3 regions of the Ralstonia sp. RRA genome follow, and region 1 is predicted to be linked to each of the others. Evidence: predicted binding sites of a transcription regulator. Region 1 holds the regulator's gene; each other region holds the start of a gene.
What was found. Region 1 encodes HrcA, which represses chaperone genes, less so after heat shock. Its sites were predicted from a motif close to TTAGCACTCNNNNNNNNNGAGTGCTAA; they were not measured.
Positions count from the first base shown of each region.

Region 2: rpoH (RNA polymerase sigma factor RpoH) is a predicted target of HrcA. The motif match lies at 2,118-2,144, and genes of this name have one in related genera.
Region 3: groES (co-chaperone GroES) is a predicted target of HrcA. The motif match lies at 2,175-2,201, and genes of this name have one in related genera.

Region 1 covers NZ_CP146091.1:2,772,084-2,779,686, forward strand. Annotated here, with positions in the region: gene hutC (histidine utilization repressor) at 1-309, shown strand, start outside; gene V6657_RS13435 (ABC transporter permease subunit) at 320-1,189, opposite strand; gene V6657_RS13440 (ATP-binding cassette domain-containing protein) at 1,186-1,977, opposite strand; gene tauA (taurine ABC transporter substrate-binding protein) at 1,974-3,035, opposite strand; gene hrcA (heat-inducible transcriptional repressor HrcA) at 3,149-4,207, opposite strand; gene V6657_RS13455 (NAD kinase) at 4,318-5,247, shown strand; gene recN (DNA repair protein RecN) at 5,270-6,976, shown strand; gene V6657_RS13465 (hypothetical protein) at 7,070-7,516, shown strand.
Region 2 covers NZ_CP146091.1:299,291-306,893, forward strand. Annotated here, with positions in the region: gene cyoE (heme o synthase) at 1-403, shown strand, start outside; gene V6657_RS01510 (SCO family protein) at 472-1,077, shown strand; gene rpoH (RNA polymerase sigma factor RpoH) at 1,145-2,074, opposite strand; gene V6657_RS01520 (diguanylate cyclase) at 2,274-5,198, opposite strand; gene V6657_RS01525 (OsmC family protein) at 5,442-5,849, shown strand; gene V6657_RS01530 (pirin family protein) at 5,870-6,739, shown strand; gene ybiB (DNA-binding protein YbiB) at 6,750-7,603, opposite strand, start outside.
Region 3 covers NZ_CP146091.1:652,264-659,866, reverse strand. Annotated here, with positions in the region: gene groL (chaperonin GroEL) at 40-1,683, opposite strand; gene groES (co-chaperone GroES) at 1,793-2,083, opposite strand; gene V6657_RS03200 (VOC family protein) at 2,687-3,625, opposite strand; gene V6657_RS03195 (haloalkane dehalogenase) at 3,659-4,555, opposite strand; gene V6657_RS03190 (NAD(P)H-dependent oxidoreductase) at 4,759-5,385, opposite strand; gene V6657_RS03185 (LysR family transcriptional regulator) at 5,510-6,442, shown strand; gene V6657_RS03180 (MFS transporter) at 6,588-7,603, opposite strand, start outside.

The DNA.
Region 1 (7,603 bases):
TTCGAGAGCGACCTGCCGATCCAGGCGGAAGACCGCTGGGTGAATGCCGCGCTCGCCCCCGAGTACATGGAACAGGATTTCACGCAGACCACGCCGAATGCCTACCTGATGCGTGCCGCCCCGCTGCAGGGGGTGGACTACGGCATCGAGGCCCGCCTGCCCCCGCGCGAGATCGCCGAGATGCTGCACATGGATGTGCGCGAGCCGTGCCTGATGCTGCGTCGTAAGACCCTGTCGCAGGGTCAGGTCGCTTCAGTGGCGACCATGTGGCACCCGGGCGGGCGCTATCAGTTCACGGGCAGTTTCTAAAACTCCGAGGCTAGCTGCGCCCCTTCCAGGGCACCACGCGCGCTTCGATGGCGCGCATGGCCAGGTCGAACGCCCACGCGATTGCGCCGATCAGCACGATGCCCATCACCACGAGATCGGTGCGCAGAAAGCTCGATGCATTGAGCACCAACTGCCCGAGGCCGACCGTGGCGGCCACCATCTCTGCGGCCACCAGCGTGGTCCAGCCGAAGCCAATGGCGATGCGCAAGCCGGTCAAGATTTCCGGCAGTGCCGCCGGCAGGATCACGTGCCGCACCACCTGCGTGAAGCTCGCGCCCAGCGCATAGGCGGCGTTGATCTGCTCGCGCGTGGCGCTGCGAACGCCAGCGCGCGCGGCCATGGCAATCGGCGCAAAGCACGCCAGGTAGATGACGACGATCTTGGCGCGCTCATCAATGCCCAGCCAGATGACCACCAGCGGCAAATACGCCAGCGGCGGCAGCGGGCGATAGAACTCGATGGGCGGGTCCAGCAGCCCGCGAGCGGTGCGCGATACACCCATCGCCAGGCCGATCGGTACAGCGGTGACAGCCGCCAACGCAAATGCGCCAAACACACGCAATGCGCTCCAGCCCAGATGGGCGGCCAGTGGCTGACCGCCCTGGATATCGCCGCGCCATGCATCGAGAAAGGCGTGGCCGACTGCCTGTGGCGACGGCAGGAACAGCGGCGGGACCCAATGGAAGGTCGTTGCTGCCCACCACAGCAGCAGCAACGCGCCCACCGAAAGCAGGCTCAACCCCAGCGCACTGCCCTCGCCGGGCAAACGGTAGCCGCGCAGCTTGCGCGGCGGCTGAACGGAAGACGCCGCTGTTTCAACGGGAACACCCTTGAACACTGCTGTTTCGATCGCGCTCATGCGGCCAACTCCTCGGGGGCACGGTGGATCAGCGCCAGCACGCGCTCACGCCAGGCAATGAATTCCGGTGACGATTTCACGGCCCGTGCATCCGCGCCCGCCAGCGCCTGCCTCGAGAACGGCAGATCAAACGTCTGCACAATGCGCCCCGGCGACGGCGACATCACCACCAACCGCGTCGCCAGGAACAGCGCCTCTTCCACGTCGTGCGTGATGAAGAAGACCGTGGTGCCCGTGCGTTGCCAAACATCGAGTACGAGCGTCTGCATGGTCTCGCGCGTGAAGGCGTCGAGCGCGCCCATCGGCTCATCCATCAGCAGCACACGCGGCTCAGTTGCCAGCGCCCGCGCAATACCGACGCGCTGCTGCATGCCACCCGACAAGGCGTACACGGGCGATGCGGCATGCGCTTCCAGGCCAACCAATCGCAGCAGTTCGAGCGCACGTGCGTGCCGCGTCTTGCGATCGACACCGCGTAGCTTGAGACCAAGCGCCACGTTGTCGCGCACGTTCAACCACGGCATCAGCCCGTAACGCTGGAACACCACACCGCGCTCCGCGCCGGGGCCGTCGACTTCGCGTCCGTCGAGCAGGATCTGTCCCGACGTTGGCGCAACGAAGCCGGCCAGGCAATTCAGCAGCGTGGTCTTGCCGCAACCCGAGGCCCCGAGGGCAACAACGAACTCGCCAGCGTTGATCGACAAGTCCACGCCGCCCAAGGCTTGAGTGGTGCGACCGCGCGCATCGGTGTAGTCGACGCGCAGGCCGCGGACTTCAATGCGGCTCATCGCGATGCGGTTGCCACGGCCTTGGCGCCACTGGCCACACGCTGCACGAAGCGCGAATCAATGGTCGCGCCGTAATCCGGCAGCACTGCCTGGATCGTGCCCTGCGTCTTCAGGAACTGCGCGGTCGCCAGCAGCGATTGCGCCGCACCCGACTGCGCACCACCGCCCAGCCAGCGCTTGGAAGCCTGCTCCGCCGCATCCGGGAACGCATACAGCGCCAGGCTTGCCGGCACATCGGCTGCCGTCGCACCCGAGGTCTTGGCCACCGCCGCCACCTGGGGCGACGTCACCGTCCACGCGGCCCTGTTGTCGCGATAGGCAGCATCGGCCTTGGCCAGCACTTCCGTGAACTTGGCGAGGAAGTCCGCATGGTCACGCGCGAACTTGCGGTCGGCCACGAAGCCATCGAACGTTGACTTGCCCGTTGCGGCGGCGATCTTGCCGGAGGTGGTCAACACCGTCCCGTTCTTCTTCACCTTGGCGAGCACCGGGTCCCAGATGAACGCGGCATCCACGTCGCCCCGATCCCACGCGGCGGACAGTTCCTGCGGGCGCAGGTTGACGACCTTCACGTCGCGCGGCTCCAGCCCCGCCTGCTGCAGCGCGACCAGCGCGTGGAAGTGCGAGGTCGACACATACGGCACGCCCAGCGTCTTGCCCTTCAAATCCGCCACGCGCGTCACGCCGCTGCCGTTGCGGGCAACCAGCGCTTCCGCATCATTGATGTTGTCGAGAATCCAGAACAGCGAGAGGTCCACGCCCTGCGACACACCCGCCGCAATCGGGCTCGACCCCGCCTCGCCAATCTGCACAGAGCCCGAGGCGATAGCGCGCACCACATCGGCACCGCTGGCCAGTTGGCGGTAGGTCACCTTGTAGCCAGTGGCGCGTTCGACTTCGCCGGTGGCCTGGGCGTAGCGCCAGGGCAGCACCATGTCCTGATAGGCAATGACGACCTCGCGGTCAGCCGCACGTGCGGGAGTGGTGCCGAGCAAGGCGAGCGAAACGGCCGCAGACAATGCTGCAGCCAGCAAACGGGGGAGAGAAAGACCAGCCATGGAAGACTCCGGCAGAAGAAGAACGCGCACATGCGCCGGAGTCGATTGTGTGAGACGGCAGACCGCGCTGTCGTCGAAGAAAAATGGCTGAGCTTATGCAGCTCGGCCGCAGATCAATATTGGCTGAGCGTGCTGGACAGTAGCTTGGCCGTGATGTCCACGATGGGAATTACGCGCTCGTAGGCCATGCGCATCGGCCCGATCACGCCCAGCGTGCCGACGATCTTGCCGTCCACCTCGTACGGCGCGGTGATGACGGCCATGTCTTCGTGTGGCACGAGGCTGCTCTCGCCTCCGATGAAGATCTGCACGCCCTCGGCGCGGCTCGATACATCCAGCAATTGCAGCAGGCCCGTCTTCTGTTCGAACACGGCAAACAGGCGCCGCAGCTTGTCCATGGACGACGATAGGTCTTCCACATCCAGCAGCTTGCGCTCGCCAGAGATGACCACCGGGTCTTCTTCCGATGCCGCGCTGCTGCCCGCCTCCACCGCCGCCTGCATCAGCGAGGTCATGTCGGCCTGCAACGCAGACAACTCGCCGCGCAGGCGCTCGCGCACGGCGTCGAAGGTCAGGCCGCCGTAGTGTGCGTTGATGTAGTTGGCCGCCTCCACCAGCTGCGACGGGGTGTACGGCGTATCGGTATGGATGATGCGGTTCTGCACGTCGCCCTCGGGCGTGACGACGATCAGCAGGATGCGGTTCTCCGACAACCGCAGGAATTCGATCTGCCGGAACGCGTGCGAGCGGCGCGGCGTCATCACCACGCCCGCAAACTGCGACAGGTTGGACAGCGTCTGCGCCGCCGCCGCAATCACCCGCTGCGACGATTCCGACCCATGCGACGCCAGTTGCGTGCGCACCTGCTCGGCAATCACGCCGGCCATCTGCTGCGCCATGCGGTCATGCGCGCCAAGCACGTCTAGTGGGCTGGCGGTCAGCATGGTGTCGACGAAGAGGCGGTAGCCGCGCGGCGTCGGGATACGTCCGGCGGAGGTGTGCGGGCTGGCGATGAAGCCCATCTCCTCCAGGTCGGACATCACATTGCGAATGGTGGCCGGCGACAGATCGAGCCCCGAATACTTCGACAAGGTGCGCGAGCCCACGGGCTGGCCCTCGGCGATGTACCGTTCGATCAGGGTCTTGAGGAGGATGGTGGCGCGCTTGTCCATGATTCTTCAATTTTACGCAAAATCGACTGCAACCAGCGGGTGACGTTGGCGTTTCTCGCCAAACAACGTCAAACGTAGCGGGGGTCATATCGATATGGTGTAATGCGCGCATGTCGATTCCCCCGTCCGCCGTGGCCTCGAAACCTCCCGCCGCCTCGCCTTTCAAGACCGTCGCACTGGTCGGCCGGTATTCGGCCGCCAACATTGCCGGCCCGCTCATGGAGCTGGCGTCGTGCATTGCCGCGCGCGGGCATGACATCGTGTTCGAGCGCGAAACCGCGCTCAATATCGGTGTGCAGGATTACCCTGCCCTGCCGCCCGAGGAAATGGCCCGCCAGGCCGATGTGGCCGTGGTGCTCGGCGGCGACGGCACGCTGCTCGGCATCGGCCGCCACCTGGCCGGCGCCAGCGTGCCGGTGATCGGCGTCAACCACGGGCGGCTCGGCTTCATGACCGACATCCCGTTCGACGATGTGCATACCGTGCTGCCCGACATGTTGTCCGGCCGCTACGAAGCCGAAACCCGCACGCTGCTGCAGGCCCAGGTCGTGCGCGACGACGAGGTCATCTTCTCCGCCCTGGCCTTCAACGACGTGGTAGTCAACCGCTCGGGCACCTCAGGCATGGTCGAGCTGGCCGTGTCGGTCGACGGCTTCTTTATGTACAACCAGCGTTCGGATGGCTTGATCGTGTCTACGCCCACCGGGTCGACGGCGTATGCGCTGTCCGCCGGTGGGCCGATCCTGCACCCGGCGCTCTCGGGCCTCGTGCTGGTGCCCATCGCACCGCATTCGCTGTCGAATCGGCCGATCGTCATTCCGCAGGATGCGGAGGTGGTCATCCAGGTCACCAGCGGGCGCGACGCGAGCGTCAACTTTGACATGCAGTCGCTCACGTCGCTGCTGCCGGGCGACCGCATCGTGGTGCGCCGCTCGGAGCGCACCGTGCAACTGCTGCACCCGGTCGGCTACAACTACTACGCCACGCTGCGCAAGAAGCTGCACTGGCACGAGTACCCCACCGAAGACAACCGGCTGTAACCCACACACCGTCCCACGCACCATGCTGCGCAGCCTCACCATCCGCGATTTCGTCATCGTCCACGCGCTGGACCTCGACCTGGCCGACGGCTTTACCGTGTTCACGGGCGAAACCGGCGCGGGCAAGTCCATCCTGATCGACGCTCTGGCGCTCACGCTTGGCGAGCGTGCCGATGCCGCCGTCGTGCGCGAAGGCGCGCCGCGCGCCGACATCACGGCGGAGTTCGACGTGCATCCACACGTGGCCGCGTGGCTGGAAGCCCACGAACTGCACGATGACGAAGGCGTCATCCTGCTGCGCCGCACTGTCGATGCCGCCGGCCGCAGCAAGGCCTTCATCAACGGCGCGGCGGTCACGCTGGCGCAGTTGCGCGAAGTGGGCGAGCAGCTGGTCGACATTCACGGTCAGCACGCGCATCAACTGCTGCTCAAGACCGACGCCCAGCGCAGCCTGCTCGACGCTCATGCCGGCCTGGAAGGCGCCGTGCGTGTGGTCGGCGAGCACTATCGCACGTGGCAAGCCGTGGTGCGCCTGCGCGAAGCCGCCGAGCAGCAATCGCGCGAAGCCCAGCTCGAACGCGAGCGCATCGAGTGGCAGGTGAACGAACTGCAGAAGCTCGCCCCCCAACCCGGCGAGTGGGAAGAGGTGCAGACCGAGCACCACCGTCTGTCGCACGCCGCCAGCCTGATCGAAGGCACGCGCGCGGCGCTCGATGGCCTGTCCGAATCGGAGGGAGCCGTGCTCACGCAACTGGGCGCGACGCTCCACACACTGCGTGAGCTCGCTGAGATCGACCCCGCACTGGCCGACGTGCTGGCCGCGCTGGAACCGGCCGAAGTGCAGATCCAGGAAGCCGTGCACTCGCTCGCTCGCTACGCCGATCGTGCCGAACTGGACCCCGACCGCCTCGCCGAAATCGACGCGCGCATGCAGGCGCTGCACACCATGGCGCGCAAGTACCGCGTCGCGCCGGAAACGCTGCCGGCCGAATTGGCCGAGCGCCAAGCGCAACTGGCCGCGCTGCAAGCCGCATCCGACCTCGACGCGCTGCAGGCGCAGGAAGCGCAAACCCACGCCGCCTACATGGTGGTCGCCCAGGCGCTGTCGCGCGACCGCGCCAAGGCCGCCCGCGAGCTGGCCGAAGCCGTGACCGGCGCCATGCAAGGCCTGTCGATGGCCGGCGGGCGCTTCGACATCGCGCTGCATGCGCTGGAACACGGCGGGGCTGCGGGGCTGGAGCAAATCGAATTCCTCGTCGCCGGACATGCCGGTGTATCGCCACGCCCGTTGGCAAAAGTCGCTTCGGGCGGCGAACTGGCGCGGATCAGCCTGGCGATTTCCGTGATCGCCAGCGAAGCAAGCCCGACCCCCACGCTGATCTTCGACGAGGTCGATTCCGGCATTGGCGGCGCAGTGGCCGAAGTGGTCGGCCGACGCCTGCGCGAATTGGGCACGCGCCGCCAGGTGCTGTGCGTGACCCACCTGCCGCAGGTGGCTGCGCTGGCCAATCACCACATCCAGGTCGCCAAGCAGACGGTGGCCGGCAGCACGCGTTCCGACCTGGTGGTGCTGGACGCCACCAGCCGCGTGGACGAAATCGCCCGCATGCTGGGCGGTGCGTCGCTAACTGACACCACACGCCGCCACGCCGACGAAATGCTGACCGCCGGCCGTGCCCAACCGGCACCGGCGCCTGCCGCACGTAAATCGCGGCGCGTGGCGCAGTGATCGCCTATACCGGAACCATTGCGGCCATCTCTGGCCAGACCGTTCCGGCGACGCACACTGCCTACACCATTGAACGCATTCAAGGAGAACTCCATGGCCCAACCGGCTGCCCGCCCTCAATCCCTGCTGTCGTCCACCAAGCCTGCGCTGGTGGCAGCGCTTGGCCTGTGCCTGCTGACGGCGTGCAAGTCGGTCCCTGCCATTGATCCGGGCAAGCCGCCTGCCATGGACCCCGCTTCCGCCAACACCCAACCGCCAGCCTCGGTGTCGGCCGCGCACAACTTGGGCGACATCATTGTCGGCCTGAGCACGCCGACGACCTCTTCCACCACCGTACAGGGTGTGCTGGACACCGCCGGCGCCCGTGCAACGCCGCGCCTGGCCTTTGCGGTGGTGCGGCCGATGTCGGGCGGGTTCTGGGTTGTACGCGCCAGCTCGGGCGATGCGGCGGCCACGCTGGATGGCGCGGTCGCGGCTTTGCGCTCCGCGCCCGGCGTCGCGTCGGCCGACCCGGATCGTGTGGTGAAAATCCAGCGCTGAACCGCTAAACGCGACGCGGTGCGATGCAGCGCCGCGCCAGACCTCCACAGTGTGAAAAACGGTTGGGCCCAATTCTGGGCCCATCGT
Region 2 (7,603 bases), 1.3 Mb from region 1:
GATCCTGGTGCTGATCATCTTCACCTGGACGCCGCCGCACTTCTGGGCGCTCGCGCTGTACCGCCGTGCCGACTACGCCAAGTCCGGCTTGCCGATGCTGCCGATCACGCACGGCGAGAAATACACGCTGCTGCACATCCTGCTGTACACGCTCATCATGATTGCCGCGACCATCCTGCCGTTCGTGCACGGGATGAGCGGCTATATCTACCTGGCGACGGCGCTGGTGCTGGGCGGCGGCTTCTTCGCCTATGCGTGGCGCATGTACCGCAACTATTCCGACGCGCTGGCGCAGAAGACTTTCCGCTACTCGATCATCTATCTGTCGATCCTGTTTGCGGCGCTGCTGGTGGATCACTACTTCAAGTTCGGGCCTACGTTCACCCAAGGCGCGGCGCTGTGACGCACGGGGCTGCCAGCGAGCGCGTGCAGTTGGCGTTACGCTAGGCGGTCCCTCCCAACACGATGAACATGCTCTCTTTCCGACACTTCCGCGCCGTTCTGTTTGCCGCATTGGCCGCCACCGTGCTGGCATTGACCGCCTGCAGCGACAAGCCTGCCTTCACGAACCTCGACATCACCGGTGCCAAGAGCTTCGGCAAGGATTTCTCGCTGACCGACCACACCGGCAAGCGCCGTACGTTGGAAGACTTTCGTGGCAAGGTCGTCGTGATGTTCTTCGGCTACACGCATTGCCCCGATGTTTGCCCGACCACGCTGGCCGAGCTGCGCGGCGTGATGGATGCACTAGGCAAGGATGCCGACCGCGTGCAGGTGCTGTTCGTCACCGTCGATCCCGAGCGCGATACGCAAGACCTGCTGGGCAAGTACGTGCCCGCATTCGACCCGCGCTTCATCGGCCTGCGTCCGGCCGACGAAGCCGAGTTGAAGAAGGTCACGTCCGACTTCAAGGTGTTCTACAGCAAGGTGCCGGGCAGCAAGCCCGACAACTACACGATGGATCACACCGCCGGCAGCTACATGTTCGACACGAAGGGCAACCTGCGCCTGTTCATCAAACATGGCCAGGGCCCTGAGCCGATCGCGCACGACGTCAAGCTGCTGCTGAAGGAGTGATCGCGTAGCTCGCGCCCAAACAAAAGCCCGCCAACTTGGCGGGCTTTTTTATTGCCAGGGAAACCGCTTAGGCAAACGCCTGCAGCGCACCCTTCATCTTCTTCATCGCGGCCGATTCGATCTGGCGGATGCGCTCGGCCGACACGCCAAACTCGTCAGCCAGTTCGTGCAGCGTGGCGCCGCCCGATCCGTCGTCGTTCACTTGCAGCCAGCGGGCCTCGATGATGCGGCGGCTGCGGTCGTCCAGCTTGGCCAGCGCCGTTTCGATGCCTTCGCTTTGCATGCGATCCTGGCTGCGCGACTCGATCACGCGGGTCGGCTCGTTGTGCGTGTCCGCCAGGTAGGCGATCGGGGCGAAGGATTCTTCGCCGTCGTCCATCTGGCCTTCCAGCGCGATGTCGCCGCCCGAGAGGCGCGTTTCCATCTCGCGCACCTCGGCGCCCTTGACGTTGAGTTCGGCCGCCACGGCACTGATCTCGTCCGGCGAGAAGGTCGCCTGTGCATCCTGCTTGTGGCTGCGCAGGTTGAAGAACAGCTTGCGCTGGGCCTTGGTGGTGGCCACCTTGACCATGCGCCAGTTCTTCAGGATGTACTCGTGCATCTCGGCCTTGATCCAGTGCATCGCGTACGAGACGAGACGCACGCCTTGATCCGGGTCGAAGCGCTTGACGGCCTTCATCAGGCCGATGTTGCCTTCCTGGATCAGGTCGGCATGCGGCAGGCCGTAGCCGAGGTACTGACGGGCGATCGAGACCACCAGGCGCAGGTGCGAGAGCACCAGACGGCGCGCGGAATCGAGATCGTCGTTGTCGCGGTACTCGCGGGCCAGACGTTGTTCTTCTTCAGCCGACAGCATCGGCACCCGGTTGACGCTCTGGATATAGGCGTCAATGTTGCCGAGGTTGCCGGGGAACGCCAGCGCCCATCCATTACCGGCGTTGCCGGACGGCTGGGTGGCGATTGCGGAAACGGTATTCACGGGAATGACTGCGTTCACTCAGGACTCCTGTCGAAATCCAGTGGAGGTTTGGAAGGGCATCTTAGCACTCCAACCGGAAGAGTGCTAATAGGACATTTTGTGCCGGTTGATAGTTCCCGCAAATCAGATGATAGACCTCAATAGTGTGATGATTGCGCCGCAGCAAAAGTGGCCGCGCACCCAGTCATAGACAGTCGCCAGCGGCATCAGTTCGCACTTATGCCGCAGTGTTACGCCCGCGTGACTTGGCCCAGTAAAGTGCGCGGTCCGCTTCGCGCAAAACCACGTCGGGATCACTGATATCGGGCGCTGGGCAGGCCACCCCGATGCTGGCCGTCACATGCAGCGACACATCGCCACGCAGGGGGATCGGCGGGCGGATCGCACTCACCACCTTGTGGGCTGTGTGCAGCGCATCATCTGGGGCGTCGATGGGGTCCAGGAGGATGACGAATTCGTCACCTGCGAGGCGGGCGACGGTATCTGTACGGCGCACCGCCTGCTGCAGGCGGCGGGCAACTTCCACCAGCACCGCGTCCCCCGCGGCGTGGCCGTAGGTGTCGTTGATGTGCTTGAAGTGATCCACGTCCAGGTAGAGCACGCCCATGGGGGCGGGCTGGCGCTGGCGGCGCTCCAGGGCTGTGCGCAGGCGCTCGTAGAGTTCGTAGCGATTGGCCAGACCGGTGAGCGCATCGAAGCGGGCCATGCGCGAGAGCTCCATCTCGCTGCGCTTGGCGTCGGTCACGTCCTGCACGAAGGCGTAGAAGCCGCAGCGCTCGGCGCTGCAATCGCAATCCGCCGCATCCGGCACGAGCTGGCCACGCAGATAGCGCGTGCGGTGGCGCGGGCCGCCAGCGTGCGGCTTTTCGTACCACGGCGCGTTGATCTCGAACTCGACCGTCTCGCCCCGTACCGCGCGGGCTAGATATGGCGCCAGCAGCGCATAGGTGCCCGGCGTAAAGACGTCCTGCGCCGGCTGGCCGCAGACCTCCTCGGGCGTGCGCTGCAGCCAGCGTGCGTGGGTGACGTTGCAGAAGGTGAAGATGCCGTCGGCGTTGATGTGCGAGACCAGCAGCGGGGCGTTGTCGAGCACCAGCGTGAGCGCGCGTTCGCTGCGGGCGAGGGCGATTTCGGCCGTGGTGCGCGCGGTCAGATCCTGCAGCACCGAGAAGTAGCCGCGCAGCGTACCGCGGTCGTCGTAGTCGGGGTAGTAATGGCCGCTCAGGTAGCGCGGCTTGCCGGTGCGCAGCGAGGTGATGTCGAACTGCACCGGATAGCCAGCCAGCACCTCGGTCATGTAGGGCAGCAGCGTGCGGTAGTCCTCGGGCGTGTAGATCTCGCTGACGTGGCGGTCGATCATCTGATCCTGCGTGCGGCCAAACGCCTCCAGCAGCGTGCGGCTGGCAAAGCGGACGACGCCGTCGGGGTCGACATAGCTGAGCTGCGCGGGCACGTTGTCGGCCACCAGGCGCAGTTGCTCGCGGCTCGCGCGCAGGGCGTCACGCCGGCGCTCCAGGCTTTCGTTGGCGATACGCAGGGCGCGCTCCGACGCCGCCAGCCGGTTGGCAAACGGCCGCACCGTCAGCCGGATGGCCGCCACGCTGCCGATGATCCCGCACAGCATGAGCGCCGCCAGCCGCTCGAACTGGGCGCGCATGGGCGTGTACAACTCGGCGCTGGAGATCTTGCTGATCAACGCCAGGCCCGTGTGGCCGATGGGCATATAGCTGAGCGAGGTCGGCACGCCATGAATATCGCGCCATTGGCCGTAGCCCGACTGGCCCGCCAGCGCCAAGCGCGAGGGCAGCGTCCGCTGTTCGATTGTCTGCCTCGGCAACTCGAAGATGTGCGCATCGAAGCGCTGCGGAAACGACATCGCACGGCCGGCCCCATCGAAGCCCGACATGGCCAGCGTTTCCGTCGCGCCCGCATCGGGCAAGGTGGAGTAGCGGGCCGTCATATGGGCCAGCGGCTGCTCGGCAATAAGCCAGCCGACCTGTACACCGTCCACCAGGACTGGCGTTTCGGTGCGCATGGCAAAGCCGTGGTTCCACTGCAGCGTGACGCGCTCGGGCGCTAGGCCGACGTGCAGCGCAATCGCCAGTTCCGGGTGCGACACCTCCGTGCCGAGGCTGACGACGCCCTCGCCGGCCAGCGTGCGCAGTTGCAGGTACGAGTAGCCCTGCTCGCGATAGGCCTGCAGCGCACGCTCGCCGTGCAGACGGGCAGCGTTGTCGGCGGGATGGCGCAGCGCCTCCTGGATGGGTGTGGCGGTAGCCACCAGCCGCGGGCTCTCCGCGCGCATTGCCAGCACTTGGTCAAACTCTGCGGCATAGCTCGACAGCGCGCGCGTTCGCGTGTTGCCGAACGCCACGTTGGCGCTATCGACTTGGATGATGAAGGCGGTAACGGTGGCGCCCAGGCCCGCCAGCACCACGCAGCCGCCGCTGATCCAGACAATGGTGTCCTCTGGCGACAAGCGGATGTGGAACAGGCGCGGATATCGGGCCAGTGCCGCGCACAGCACGCCTGCCACCACCAGCAGCGTGCAGCCGGCCGCCACGTCGGCAGCACGCCAACGCAGCCAGGCCGGGTACAGGTACTCCAGTGCCATGGCGCGGCCAAGCAGGTCCCCAACGCAGAGCAGGACCGACGCGCCTAGCAACGCGAACAGCCACTGCGCGCGATGCGCCTGCCGCGCCGTCGGGACAAGACACAGCGCGCCCGCGCTCGCGGCCAGCGCCAGTGCGTGGCTCGGGTGCATACCGCCGATCCAGCCCGTCAGCCAGTTGAGCTTCAGCCAGACGTGCACGTCAGGAAAATCGAACGCCACGGGCCAGCCGCTCACCACCTCCACCAGGCGCAGCGTGCACAGCACGGCCGCCGCACCACCGGCCAGGCACGCAGCCCGATCCGCCCAGCGCGCACTGGGCCGCAGCGCGCCGACCACCAGCGCGGCGAGGCCTGCGCCCAGCAGCACGAGGTTCAGCCCCGTTGCAAAGACGATCACCAAGTGGTCGCCGCCGATCTTCACGCCGCGCGGCCAATGCAGCAGCCAGCTGACCATGACGGTCAGCCCAATCAGCGCGAGAACAGCGCCGATGCCGCCAGCTATGGCGACAAGCAGGCGGCGAGAAACCATGCGGTCGATCTGTCAGTGGGGCCCGAAGTGGAGCAGGTTCGGACGAACGTGCCCCAACCGGGAAATCGGCGCAAACGCGCACTGCTTGAGCGTTTACAGGGGCAAATTGCCCCACCCCCGACGACATGGGGGAGCCGCGCAGCAGAAATGCGATGTGTACTGCACCCCATGTGACGTCACGTAACTTCGCTACACTCCCCGGGTATCGTCACACCCGCCGTCGAACCGCACCCAGGAGCCGTCATGACCATCGTCGTCAGCAAAGACACCGAAGGCCTGTTCCGTCACAAAGTCACCTTCCCCGAGGGCGTCACGTTCTACACCGACGTCCCCAAGCCGACCGGCGAGGGCAGCGCGCCCGACCCACACGGCTACTTCGACGCCGCATTGGCGAGCTGCAAGGCGCTGACCGTCACGCTCTACGCCCGGCAGCGCAAATATCCGCTGGACTCCATCGACGTGGCCGTCGAGCATGACGGCAGCCAGGAGCGCCAGGGCCGCTACAAGCTGCGCACCGTGCTGACCCTGCACGGCGACTTGAACGACGAGCAGCGCGCCGACCTGCTACGCGTGGCCGGCAAGTGCCCGATCCACAAGTTGATGACCGAGGTCGAGATCAGCGTCGACACCGAACTCGCCGCGCGCGCCTGAAATTCCAAGGAACGCTCACCATGACTTCCATCCAGCACATCATCGGCCCGCACGTACGCGACCTGGGCGGCTTCTCGGTCAAGCGCGTGCTGCCCTCGGCGGCGCGCCAGACGGTCGGCCCGTTCATCTTCTTCGATCACATGGGGCCGGTGGACTTCCCGCCCGGCGAGGGCGTCGACGTGCGCCCGCACCCGCACATCGGCTTGGCCACCGTCACGTACCTGTTTGACGGCAGCATGGTCCACCGTGACAGCCTAGGCAGCGTGCAGACCATCGTCCCCGGCGACGTGAACTGGATGACCGCCGGCAACGGCATCGCTCATTCCGAGCGCTCGACACCCGAGGCGCGTGAGAAGGGGGCCCGCCTGCATGGCATCCAGACCTGGGTGGCCTTGCCGAAGGATCAGGAGAAGGTCGAGGCCAGCTTTGCGCACCATGGCGCCGACACGTTGCCCAAGCTCGACTGCCCCGGCGTGCAGGGCGTGGTCATCGCGGGCGATGCATTTGGGCTGACGTCGCCCGTGAAGGTGAGTTCGCGCACGTTGTATGTGGCGCTGGAGCTGGCGGCAGGTGCATCGCTGGTGATCCCGCCCGAGCATGAAGACCGTGGCCTGTATCTCGTAGACGGCGCTGTCACGATCGATGGCGAATCACTCGACCCGCAGCATCTGGCCGTGCTCGAACCCGGCGGCGACGTGACGCTCACCGCGCAGGTGTCATCACGCGTGATGCTGCTGGGCGGCGAGCCGACCGACGGCCACCGCCACATCTACTGGAACTTCGTTGCCAGCGACAAGGCGGACATTGAAGACGCCAAGCAGCGTTGGGAGGCCGATGCCTTCGCCCACGTGCCCGGCGAGACGGAGCGTATTCCGCTGCCGTCCAAGTAAGGCGCTTTGATCAGGCAGGCTGCGCGGGCCGTGCGCAACGCACGATGGCGCGCACCTGCTTGGCAATCGGCTCCGGCACGGGCTGCTTGCCGTTGAGCACCGCTTCAATCCACCGTGCCGTTGCTGCCGCATCTGTGCCGGCAGGCAGTTCGGGCGGCGTATCGCTCGATCCTTCCACCGCGTCGATCACCGTTTCGTGTGCCCCATTACGCAGCCATTCCACTGCGCTGCCGCGCCGCGCATCGGCCACCGCCTCGCCCTCGGTGCCGCGTGCCAGCAGCACGTTGGCCGGGTGGCGCAGGAAGTAATCGGTGAGGGTGTCGCGGTATTCGGGGTGCGTGTAGCTGACCAAGCGCAGTGCTTCGTGCGGCGCGTGGTTGCCGATCGGCTGCAGCATCTTCACCACCGTGTGCGCGGAATTGCGCAGGCCGACGATCTCGCGTTTGTCGAGCAGCGTTGCCAGCTCGGGTGAGAGCACATCGATTGGCACGTAGGCCAGCCGGTCGTTTTCCAGCCGCTCGCGGGCCTCGTCCATGTTTTCGCAGATTGGCCAGCCAAGCGCGTTGAACAGCGTGGCCGTGGTGATGCGGCCGTCGAAGCGGCGGATGCCGTGCAGCAGCACCGGCACGCCTTCACGTGCCAGCAGCTTGGCCAGCAGGGGCACCAGGTTGGGCTGGCGGCGGGCGCCGTTGTAGCTGGGGATCACCACGGGCAGTGCGTGTTCTGGCGTGTCCGGTGCCGGCAACGGACGGCAGTGCGCGTGGGTGGCCTCCAGCATGCCGTCCAGCTCTTCTGGGGTTTCGCCCTTGATGCGGTAGGCCATGAGGATGGCGCCGAGTTGGATCTCGGCTACGCGGCCTTCCA
Region 3 (7,603 bases), 1.6 Mb from region 1:
GAGGAACCGGCGGCCGGGCCAGGTTGCCAGACGGGCAAATTACATCATGCCGTCCATGCCGCCCATGCCACCCATGCCGCCCGGCATTGCCGGCGCTGCATCGTCCTTCGGCAGTTCTGCAACGGCGCAATCCGTCGTCAGCATCAGCGAAGCGACCGAAGCGGCGTTTTGCAGCGCGGTGCGGGTCACCTTGGTCGGGTCCAGCACGCCCATTTCCACCAGGTCACCGTACTCGCCGGTGGCGGCGTTGTAGCCGTAGTTGCCGCTTCCTTCGATCACCTTCGACACCACAACCGAAGCCTCGTCGCCAGCGTTGGTGACGATCTGGCGCAGCGGCTCTTCCATGGCGCGCAGCACGATCTTGATACCGGCGTCTTGGTCAGCGTTGGCACCCTTCAGGCCGGAGATCAGTGCACGGGCACGCAGCAGTGCAACACCACCGCCAGCCACGATGCCTTCTTCCACGGCAGCGCGCGTTGCGTGCAGTGCGTCTTCCACGCGGGCCTTCTTTTCCTTCATTTCGACTTCGGTGGCAGCGCCAACCTTGATCACGGCAACACCGCCGGCCAGCTTGGCCACGCGCTCTTGCAGCTTTTCACGGTCGTAGTCCGAGGTCGCTTCTTCGATCTGGGCACGCACTTGCTTCACGCGCGCTTCGATGTTGTGGGCATCGCCTGCGCCATCGATGATCGTGGTGTTTTCCTTGCCGATTTCAACGCGCTTGGCTTGGCCCAGGTCGTTCAGGGTTGCCTTTTCCAGCGTCAGGCCGACTTCTTCAGCAATGACCTGGCCGCCCGTCAGGATGGCGATGTCTTCCAGCATGGCCTTGCGGCGGTCGCCGAAGCCCGGCGCCTTCACAGCAGCCGTCTTCAGGATGCCGCGGATGTTGTTGACCACCAGCGTTGCCAGGGCTTCGCCTTCGACGTCTTCAGCGATGATCAGCAGCGGACGGCCAGCCTTGGCCACTTGCTCCAGCACCGGCAGCAGGTCGCGGATGTTGCTGATCTTCTTGTCGAACAGCAGCACGAACGGGTTGTCCAGCTGGACAACTTGCTTTTCCGGGTTGTTGATGAAGTACGGCGACAGGTAGCCGCGGTCGAACTGCATGCCTTCCACGACGTCCAGCTCGTCGGCCAGCGACTTGCCGTCTTCCACCGTGATCACGCCTTCCTTGCCGACCTTGTCCATGGCTTCAGCGATGCGCTGGCCGATGGATTCGTCGCTGTTGGCCGAGATGGCGCCAACTTGAGCGATTTCCTTGCTGGTGGTGGTCGGCTTGCTGATCTTCTTCAGCTCTTCAACAGCGGCCGTCACAGCCTTGTCGATGCCGCGCTTCAGGTCCATCGGGTTCATGCCGGCGGCAACGTACTTCATGCCTTCGCGCACGATCGACTGGGCCAGCACCGTTGCGGTGGTGGTGCCGTCACCGGCGTTGTCGCTGGTCTTGGAAGCCACTTCCTTGACCATTTGCGCGCCCATGTTCTGCAGCTTGTCCTTCAGCTCGATTTCCTTGGCGACCGACACACCGTCCTTGGTCACGGTCGGGCCACCGAAGCTGCGCTCCAGCACCACGTTGCGGCCCTTCGGGCCCAGGGTCACCTTCACTGCGTTGGCGAGAATGTTCACGCCTTCGACCATCTTGGCACGTGCGGCGTCGCCGAACACTACGTCTTTAGCTGCCATCTTGAGAATCTCCGAGATCTTTGGATGTTGCCCGCGCGCCCTTAAGCTGCGCCGGCAATGAGGATTGGGTTACTGGTAAGCGTTGCGAACGTTATGAACGAGCGCGTGCTTACTTTTGCACCACAGCCATGATGTCTTCTTCGCGCATGACCAGGACTTCCTGACCATCCACCTTGACGCCCTGGCCGGCGTACTTGCCGAACAGCACGCGGTCGCCGACCTTGACGTCCAGCGCGATCGCATTGCCCTTGTCGTCTTTCTTGCCCGGGCCGACGGCCAGCACTTCGCCTTGATCCGGCTTTTCAGCGGCGGCGTCAGGGATGACGATGCCCGAAGCGGTCTTGGTTTCGTTGTCCAGGCGCTTCACGATCACGCGGTCGTGCAAAGGACGCAGGTTCATACACAACTCCTCAATGCAAAGTGAGTGTTTATTCACAAAACGCGCCGCAAGACGCGGCGCATCGGGAAAGCATCGGGGGTCGGAGGCGTTGTTAGCACTCCTGCCCGGCGAGTGCTAATTATAGGGACGGGGTATTACGATTTCAAGAATGGAAACTTGCTGTCGAGATTATTGTCGAGATTCACTCAATCTGGAACTTTGGTCACTCAATTTGGAACTGCTCGAGGCAGCCGCGTCGGCTTTTGAACAATAATCCCTTATAAATCAATTGCTTACGATGCATCAGATGATCACTACCCTGGCCGGGCGTCCGCTTGGCACGACGCTCTTGACCCACAAACCATACCGGGTTACCCCAAAAAAAAGGCCCGCGAACGCGAGCCCTACCGAATAGACACGGAACAACCAGCGTAGCGGGACACAACCTCACACCATGCCGCCTATAGCCGCCCGGTGATCTCTCCGTCACCCAGATCACTTCTGTTCAATCTGACGCTCCCCCGGGTAGCGACCTCCTGCTGTATCAGCTCATCGTGAAGGAGCCAAAGAACGTTCAGTGCAGCAACTCCAACCCATATGGGCTGGCCGCACACCGCCGCAAACTCAGTTTGACACCGCAGACTGGACAATCGCCTCACGCGGTCGGGCGCCGTCTTCCAAGTTCCGCAGCCCAGCGTGCCCCCATGACATCCCCGGACGCAAGACGTAGCTCTCCACCGTCAGGTTTTGCGGATCAACGGTCCGAAGATCCCAACCGTATTCAATGAACCAGCGGGACGGGTTGCGGAAGTAGAAGGATACCGACTGATCATTGGGGTGGCGACCGATGCCGGTGGCAGCAATCTCGCGCTGCTGGCACAGGTCGTACGTGGTTCCGATGTCGTCGAGCGAATTGGTTTCGAAGAAAACATGTTGAATCTTCCGGGGCGCCGGAGGATAGAAGATCAGCGCCATGGAATGATGTCGTGCGTTGCAATGGAGGAACACGGCCAACGGCACGCCCTCTGGGCTCACCACCCAATCGGAAATCCCAAAACCTAGTGTGCGCACATAGAAATCTGCCACGGCTTTGATATCCGAGGTGACATACAACACGACGTGACCAAGCCCGAGGTCGGCTGTCTTGAAGCCGGTCAGGGCCCGCGTCGGCATAAAGCGCGGATTAAAGACCACCTCGTTCCCGACGGTCAGCTCCATGCGCACACCGGTGTGAGGACAGGTGAAATGCGCGAGTTCAAGCACACGCCGCTCCGCTAGCTCTGACGGCGTACCTGGCAAGACTTTGACGCCGGCTCGGTCAAGATTGGCGGCCACCACCTCCAGCGCCTCGTGGTTCGCCACTTCCCAGCCGATGTACGCAATATCATCCGATTCCCCTGGATGAATGCTTAGCCGGTGATGGCGCTCGTCGGCACGCAGATAAATCAAGTTGTCGGAACTCTCGCGGCCGAGCTCCATCCCGAGGACCTCGGGTCCGTACTTGCGCCACGAATCCATGTCAGATGCGTGCGCCCCCACGTAGGCTAATTTGGAAACCTTCATTGCAGAACTCCTCGCGTCTCTGAATGGGTGCGTTCAGATCCTGTTGTCAGAGCGAACACGTTTGACGAACGCGGCGATTGCCGCGCCGATTTCGTCCGGGCTGTCTTCTTGCAAAATCTTGCGGCCCTTGACGGTGACTTCGGTCTGGTTCTTCCAGCCGCGAACTTCGTCGCGGATGCGGCCGGTCATGATGGCGCCTGGGTCACCATTGATCAGCAGCTTGGGCACTGCATCGCTGGCAATCCATGGGCCGTAGCCCGCCATTGCTCGGTGCACATCCGTGAGGTCGGCATCCAGCGGCAAGCTGCGCGGCCAGGACAAGGTAGGCCGGCGATCCTCCCCTGCGTGCAGGAACGGGCGCCGATAGACGGTCATCTCGTCTTCTGTCAGGGGACGCATGATGGCGGCCGGCAAACGCTGCTCAATGAACAGGTTCTGCTGGAGGACAAGCTCCTCACCAGCAGCCGAGCGCAGTGCCCTGAAAAGGGGTTGTCCGGGCTCCGGAATATCGGCCCAACTCATGGGCACCGCAACGGCTTCCATATGGACAATCCCCTTGACGCGGTCGCGATTGCGGTTGGCCCAGTCAAAGCCGAGGGTGGCACCCCAGTCGTCCAGCACTAGGATGATGTCGTCGCCTAGGTCAAGCGCATCCCAGAGAGCGAACAGATGTTCTCTGTGCTGCGCGTAGCTGTAGTTGCTGGGGTCGGCTGGTTCAACTTTCTGCGAAGCGCCCATCCCGATCAGGTCGGCAGCAACGAGCCGCCCGAGCCCTTCAAGATGAGGCATGACATTGCGCCACACATACGAAGACGTAGGCTGTCCGTGCTGAAAGACAATGGCGGAGCCGCGGCCTTCGTCGAGATAGGCCATCTTGCGACCTTGAATCTCACGAAACTTAGGCTCGGCGTAGGGTTGTGTTCCGATCATTTTTGGTTAGGGCTCGTAATGAAATGGAGGACACGGAGCGAAGCGCCAATGAAGACGACAGCCTTCAAGAACCGCATCGGAGCGACACCCGCTTAATCTCGGCCAGTTGACCAAAACGGAAACGCAAGGCTGTCATCACGCTCATCAATGGATCGCGATACATTTGCTCGCCGGCATCGGCCTCCGCAGCACCAACCGCAGATTCATACCGCCGCAAAGTCTTCAACGTAGTTCTGGATCTGTGCCTGCGCATCGGCAATTGAACGCGTGGCCATGTCCGGGCCCATCGCAAGACCTTCTGCATAAACGAAGCGCACGTCCGTCATGCCGAGGAAACCAAGCGTGACTTTCAGATAGGGCGCAATCACGTCGGTAGGCTGATCTCGATGCACGCCACCGCGCGAGAGAACCGCGTACACGGTCTTGTTCCGAAGCAGCCCCACGGGGCCCTGCGCGCCGTAGCTGAAGGTCACGCCGGCACGGCAGATGGCATCGATCCATGCCTTCAGTTGGGCAGGAATGCTGAAGTTGTACATCGGCACGCCGAGTACGATGACATCGGCCGCGAGCACTTCCGCAATCAACGCATCGTCTGCAGCGACGCGATCACGCTGCTCTGGTGAGCGATGTTCGGCCGGCGTGTGCAGCGCCTGCAGTGCCGCGCCGTCCACCAGAGGAGGCGGGGTCTGGCCTAGATCGCGAACTACCACCACCGCTCCGGGGCTGGCCTCTTCAAGGCCTCGCACAAGCTCAGTGGCAAGACGGGTGGATTGCGAACCCTCTCCGTTGGCGTACGGACGGGCACTCGAGTTGATTTGCAGGATATTCATGGCGGCTCCAATAGCGCGTTGACATTCACGTTTTGGAGTCTATAAACTGCAATACAGCAACGGTAGATCGAAAATTGCACATCTTCGTTGCTCAGATGGAACGAAGAATTGAGAACTTCTCTCTATGATCGACCTCGACGCAAACGACCTCCTGCTGTTTGCTCGCGTCGCTGAAGTCGGCAGCTTCAGCCGCGCAGCTGACCGCTTGCGACTGCCCAAATCCACTGTGTCGCGGCGTATTGCGGCCTTGGAGAAGCGACTGGGGGAGCGGCTCGTCAACCGTAGCTCGCGCAAGCTGACGATCACCGATTTCGGCGTACATGTGCTTGAGCACGCTCGCGCGGTGGCGACTGAAGTGGATGGTGCACTTGCTTTGGCGCAACACCGGCAGGCCAAGCCTAGTGGGCGGTTGCGTGTCTCGCTGCTTGCCGATTTGGCTGCAAGCGCGCTACCTGAGATGCTGGCCAATTTCGTGCGCGAGCATCCAGCAATCGTGCTCGAGATGGACTTGTCGTCCCGACGAGTGGACCTGATTGGCGAGAATTACGATTTGGCGGTCCGCGTGGGAGAGTCGCTGGAGGATAGCGATCTCAGTGCGCGCAAGTTGGCCGAACTTAACGTTGGCCTCTATGCATCGCCGGACTATCTACGTCGCGCGGGTAAGCCCGAAGTCCCGGACGACCTGCTCCGCCTACACGGCTTGCTGTTGCAAACGCGAACCGGTGATCCACGCGGGTGGACGCTCGAGCGCGGCCAAGACCCGGACAAAGAGCGCTGGAGCGGAACGCCGCAGCAATACAGCATTGCAAACTCCCCCGCCGTGCTGATGCGTATGGCTCAGGCGGACTTCGGTGTCGTCAGCGTGCCGGAGTACTACGCTCGCGAAGCGGTGCAGCAAGGGTTGCTTACGCAGCTACTGCCGGAATGGCACATGCCGGCGGGGAAAATCTGGGCCGTCTTTCCTGGGCGGCGGCTTATGCCCGCCAGGACCAGAGCGTTCCTGGATGCGTTGGTGGCAACGCTCGGAGACGACTCCGACACACAGGCGAGGACATGACCCCGGCTGGCACCATGCCACTTCTGCTCGGAAGAATTGCACAGCGCATCTGTTGGTCTGTTCAAGACGATCGAACGAAGTTCTCCAGCTTGGCCCCTCTACCGTTCCAAGCGGGATTCACGCTGAGAACGCCGTCCTCGGGCCCTCAGGCGGGGCTGCGTTGCAGTGGCTCTTGTGCCTCGGCTAGATGGCGATGGCTTGGCCATTTCTTGCTACGAGCCAGCACAAAAACAGTGATACCGCCTGCGGCCATGAGGCACGCGATGGCCACGGACCAGCCAAGGTAAAGGCCATGCTGTATCAGGGTACCGGCAGCCAATGGTCCAACGATGTTAGAGATTGCCATTAAGGCGCTGCTCAATCCCATGAGCGCCCCCTGTTGTTGCGGCGACGAAGTCATAGACAAGGCTGCCATCAGACTTGGCCTGCTCATTGCCGTGCCGACGCTCGCCAGCAGTAACCCCACGGCAAGCGCTGCCAGCCCCGGAAATATGCTCAGGACTCCTAGGCCTGCGCAGAACAGCAGCAAACTGAACGCGCAGAGCACGCTATCTGGGAAGAGACGCTCGAGCTTTTTCATCCCAGCCGCCTGAACGATGATGTTGACGAACCCCGACGCCGTAAAGATATAGCCGACTTCTCGCGGCCCGAAGGCATGACCATTCCAGGCGTAGTGCGCCTGCAGAAACAGCGCAAACTGCGAAACGTACATCGCAAAGCCAACATAGAAGAGCCCCAGGACAATCAGCACCGGTAGGGTTCCCGGCATCCGAAGGGTCTGTCGCAGCGATAAGGTCTTAGGCCTCGCATCGCCCGTGCGGTGCTTTTCAGCGTTCGGCAAGAAAATCAGATTCACGACCAAGCTCAACGCCGACAGCAGCGCAGCCCCCCAGATCGGGGCGGTCATTGATATATGGGACAGGCCAGCAGCGAGCGAGGGACCGACCATCATCCCCACGCCCACACCTGCACTGATCATCCCGATTGCTTGGCGGCGATTCTTTGGCGTGCTGTGATCGATTGCATAGGCGCTGGCGACGGAGAGATTGCCGGATGTGACACCGTCGACGATGCGCGCGAGGAAGACAACCAGCAGGTTGCCCGCACTGGCGAGAAGCACCAGGCTAGCAAAGGTGCCGAGTTGACTACCCACCAGCACGA